Regions from separate parts of the Streptomyces gamaensis genome, predicted to be linked through region 1. Evidence: riboswitches for the same ligand, from Rfam matches in the RefSeq annotation. Region 1 holds a riboswitch; the other holds the start of a gene.

Evidence for each region. A riboswitch is a leader RNA that binds a small molecule or an ion and turns the genes downstream of it on or off. The one in region 1 is predicted to bind glycine.
Region 2: it holds a riboswitch for glycine, as region 1 does, so the genes downstream of both, gcvT (glycine cleavage system aminomethyltransferase GcvT) here and gcvP (aminomethyl-transferring glycine dehydrogenase) in region 1, are expected to answer to the same signal.

What each region holds. Positions count from the first base shown of each region.
Region 1 is NZ_JBHSPB010000017.1:9,988-12,368, forward strand. It holds gene ACFP1Z_RS24585 (DNA polymerase IV) at 1-405, shown strand, start outside; gene ACFP1Z_RS24590 (PRC-barrel domain-containing protein) at 306-698, opposite strand; glycine riboswitch at 843-949, shown strand; gene gcvP (aminomethyl-transferring glycine dehydrogenase) at 1,140-2,381, shown strand, end outside.
Region 2 is NZ_JBHSPB010000007.1:203,565-205,945, reverse strand. It holds gene gcvH (glycine cleavage system protein GcvH) at 1-144, opposite strand, end outside; gene gcvT (glycine cleavage system aminomethyltransferase GcvT) at 244-1,377, opposite strand; glycine riboswitch at 1,557-1,665, opposite strand; gene ACFP1Z_RS13870 (AAA family ATPase) at 1,835-2,381, shown strand, end outside.

The sequences.
Region 1 (2,381 bases):
GCCGACTACACCCAGGAGGACCTCTTCGCGCAGGCCGCGAGCGAGCAGGAGGGCGAGGACGGGGCGCGCGCCGCCGAGGAGGAGCCGCTGGAGGAGGCCGCGGCGCCGCGGCCGCGCCGCTGGCTGCCGGGTCTGGACGTGGTGCACGCCGAGTACGGGGCCGGCTGGGTCCAGGGCAGCGGGCTCGGCAGGGTCACGGTCCGCTTCGAGCAGCCCTGGTCGGAGCCCGGCAGAGTACGGACCTTCGCCGTCGACGACCCCGCGCTCGCTCCGGGCGAGCCGCTGCCGCTCGTACCGCCCGGGACTCAGGTGCTGCCTGAGGCGTCCGCCCCGTCCGCCCCGTCCTCGCCGGGCGGTGAGGACGGTGCGCCGTTCGCGGGCGGCGCGGGGAGAGGCAGCCCGTAGTGGTGGTAGAGCGCGAGCTCCTGTCCCGGGGACAGATGCCGGCCCACCCCGAAGTCGGGAGCCTCCTTGATCAGCGCGTGTTCGTAGGGAACGTACAGCCCGCCCTCGGCCACGCGGCTCGGAGCCAGCGGCACGAAGGTGTCGCGGCCGAACAGGCCGGTGCGTACCACCGCCCACTCCGGCGCCCCTGTCGCGTCGTCCAGATACACCTCGTCCACGGTGCCGATCCGGGTGCCGTTCCGGTCGAAGGCCCGGCGGCCGATCAGGCTCCGCGGATCGATGTCGCTCTGCACTGCTCCTCCCGTGGATCGCACCCGCCTCCCCGCCCCCCTGCGGCGCTCCAAGAGCCCGCTCACACCCACGAAAAGCCACAAAGTGGTAACCGGCCACTCGACGGTTTCGGCCACGGACTCGCTGGTAGTCTGGCCAGTGGCCGCAGACCCCGTGCGGGAGAGTCCTCCAAGAGCCCTCACCGGCTCGGACGGGGCGCCGAAGGAGCAAATCCTCCCCGGAATCTCTCAGGCACACGTACCGCACGGGTGAGGTCACTCTGGAAAGCAGGGCGGGCCCGGCCCGGCACCACGCCGAAGCCCTTCCTCACCGACGGTGAAAGCCGGCCGAGTTCCCAGCGGTCCGGTGAAGCTCTCAGGTCGAGATGACAGAGGGGGAGGCCGTCCGGGTACCCGCGCCGTGGTACCCCTCGCAGGTCGCAACGACCCAGGAGGCCCCCGCAGATGACAGCCCACCGCATCTCCCTCACGGACCTGGAGCGCGGCACTCCGTTCGAGCGGCGCCACATAGGCCCCGACAGCGCCGCCCAGGCCAAGATGCTCGCCGCCGTCGGATTCGGCTCGCTCGACGAACTCACCGCCGCCGCCGTGCCGGACGCCATCAAGAGCACCGAGGCGCTGCGGCTGCCCGCCGCCCGCACCGAGCCCGAGGTCCTCGCCGAGCTGCGCGCGCTCGCCGACCGCAACCAGGTGCTCACCCCGATGATCGGCCTCGGCTACTACGGCACCTTCACCCCGCCGGTCATCCTGCGCAACGTCATGGAGAACCCCGCCTGGTACACGGCCTACACGCCCTACCAGCCGGAGATCTCCCAGGGCCGGCTGGAGGCCCTGCTCAACTTCCAGACCGTCGTCGCCGACCTGACCGGCCTGCCCACCGCCGGGGCCTCCCTGCTCGACGAGGCCACCGCGGCCGCCGAGGCCATGGCCCTGTCCCGGCGCATGGGCAAGGTCAAGGACGGCGTCTTCCTCATCGACGCCGACACCCTGCCGCAGACCGTCGCCGTGATCCGCACCCGTGCCGAACCCGCCGGCGTCGAGGTCGTCGTCGCCGACCTCTCCGCGGGCATCCCCGAGGAGCTCGCCGGCCGCGGGATCTCCGGCGTCCTGCTGCAGTACCCCGGCGCCTCCGGAGCCGTGCGCGACCCGCGCCCCGTCATCGAGCGGGCCCACGAGCTCGGCGCGGTCGTCACCGTCTCCGCCGACCTGCTCGCCCTCACCCTGCTGACCCCGCCCGGGGAACTGGGCGCGGACATCGCGGTGGGCACCACCCAGCGCTTCGGCGTGCCGATGGGCTTCGGCGGCCCGCACGCCGGCTACATGGCCGTCCGCGAGAAGTTCGCGCGCAGCCTGCCCGGCCGCCTCGTCGGCGTCTCCGTCGACGCCGACGGCGCCAAGGCGTACCGCCTGGCCCTCCAGACCCGCGAGCAGCACATCCGCCGCGAGAAGGCCACCAGCAACATCTGCACCGCCCAGGTGCTGCTCGCCGTGATGGCGGGCATGTACGCGGTCTACCACGGCCCGGAGGGACTCGCCGGCATCGCCCGGCGCACCCACCGCTACGCCACGCTGCTCGCCGAGGGCCTGCGCGGCGCCGGCGCCGAGATCGTGCACGACGCCTTCTTCGACACCCTGACCGTGCGCGTGCCCGGCCGGGCCGGCGAGGTCGTGGCCGCCGCCCGCGAA
Region 2 (2,381 bases), on a different contig from region 1:
GACCGCGGGCAGCTGGGCGAAGACGACGTCACCGAGCGAGTTGGCCGCGAACTCGGTGATGCCGACGGTCGCCACACCGTTCTCGTCGACGGCCGACAGCCACTCGTGGTCCTTGCTGTAGCGCAGCTGCTGGGGGTTGCTCATGGCTAGATTCTCCTGGATGAGTGGTGGTGCTCGTGCAGAGGGTCTTGACAGGCGGTACGGGAGCGGGCCGCGGAGACCGCCGGGCCCGCGGGGCGGGCCCTACCGGGTCCGCCGGTAGAAGGGCAGCGCGACGACCTCGTACGGCTCGTGGCTGCCGCGGATGTCGACGGCCACGCCCCCGGTGCCCGGCTCGGCGTGCGCGGCGTCCACGTAGGCGATCGCGACCGGCTTGCCGAGGGTGGGGGAGGGGGCGCCGGAGGTGACCTCGCCGATCACCTCGCCGCCGGCGACGACCGGGTAGCCGGCGCGCGGGACGCGCCGCCCGGCGGCGACGAGACCGACCAGCTTGCGCGGCGGGCTGGTACGGGCCCGCTCGGCGGCGGCCTCCAGCGCCGCGCGCCCCACGAAGTCGCCCTCCTTGTCGAACTTCACCACGCGGCCCAGCCCGGCGTCGAAGGGCGTGGTCGCGGTGGTCAGTTCGTGCCCGTACAGCGGCATGCCCGCCTCCAGCCGGAGGGTGTCCCGGCAGGAGAGCCCGCAGGGCACCAGGCCGGCGCCCCGGCCGGCCTCGGTGAGCGCCTGCCACAGCCGCTCGGCGTCGGCCGGGGCGACGAACAGCTCGAAACCGTCCTCGCCGGTGTAGCCGGTGCGGGCGATGAGGGCGTCGACACCGGCGACGGTGCCCGGCAGGCCCGCGTAGTACTTCAGGCCGTCGAGGTCGGCGTCGGTGAGGGACGCGAGGATGCCGGGGGACTCGGGTCCCTGGACGGCGATGAGCGCGTAGTTCTCGCGGTCGTCGCGCACGGCCGTCCCGAAGCCGGCGGCGCGCTCGGTCAGGGCGTCCAGCACGGTCTGCGCGTTGGAGGCGTTGGCGACGACCATGTACGTGTCCTCGGCGAGGCGGTAGACGATCAGGTCGTCGAGGATGCCGCCGTCCTCGGCGCAGATCATCGTGTAGCGGGCCCGGCCCACGGCCAGCGCGGAGAGGTTGCCGACGAGCGCGAAGTCCAGCGCGGCTCCCGCCTGCGGGCCGGTCAGGGTGATCTCGCCCATGTGGGAGAGGTCGAACAGGCCGGCGCGGGTGCGCACCGCCTGGTGCTCGTCCCGCTCGCTGCCGTAGCGCAGGGGCATGTCCCACCCCGCGAAGTCGGTCATCGTCGCGCCGAGCGCGCGGTGCAGCGCGTCGAGCGCGGTGCGGCGGGGGGCACCCGTGGTGCCGGAGGCAGCGGTCATGAGGTCAGGCTCCCGGACGTGTGCGCGAGGCCCGGCGAGGACTCGCGGAAGGGGGACGAAGGGGACACAGCCCCTCCCCATCTGTCATCGGAACCTGAGAGGTTCACCGGGCGCCCGCGGGGCCCGGCTTGCACCTTGGGTGGGACCGCCGCGCACGGCGGCCCGCTTTTCAGATCTGCCTCGTCCACGCGGTACGGGGCCTGAGAGATTCAAGGGAGGAACTTGCTCCTTCGGCGCCCGGTCCGTGCCGTCGTGCGGCGGCGGCCGGGACTCTCCCGCGCGGATTCATGCGGCCGGTGTTCTGTTGGGTCATGCGGTTCGGCGCGCACATCATTGCACGTACTGGCGTTTGACGGACCTCCCTCCGGCGGAAGATTTCCATTACCTTTCCTTTACCCGTTGCGGGCAGGAGTGGCGGGTAGGCGGGAGCCGAGGGCGACCGAGGAGGCCGATCAGCGTGCAGGCGCCGGACCAGGAGGCCGCGAGTCCGCCCCTGTGGCCCGAGGGGACCGTGGATCTGCGCGGCGGCGCCGGGCGGGAGCGGCTGTGCTACCCGGCGGGCGACGTCCTGGTCGTCTCCGGGCTGCCCGGCAGCGGCAAGTCCACACTCATCCGGCGCGCGGTGGCCGGGGAGCGGGCGGTGCGGCGCGTCGACTCCCAGGACACGCGCGAGCGCTTCGAGCGGCTGCTGCCGCACCGGCTGCCGTACGCGCTCGCGCGCCCCTGCGTCCGTCTCGTCCACTACGCCGCGCTGCGCCGCGTCGTGCGGACGGGCGCGAGTACGGTCGTCCACGACTCCGGCCGGGTGCGCTGGGTACGGGCCTGGCTCGCCCGCGAGGCGCGCCGCCGGGGCGCCGCGCTGCACCTGCTCCTGCTGGACGTGGGCGCCGCCACCGCCCTCGCCGGGCAGGAGGCGCGCGGCCGCCGGGTCGCGCCCCGCGTCTTCGCCCGGCACCGGCGGGCGATCGCGCGGCTGACCGCCGCTGTGACCGGGGGTGCGCAGC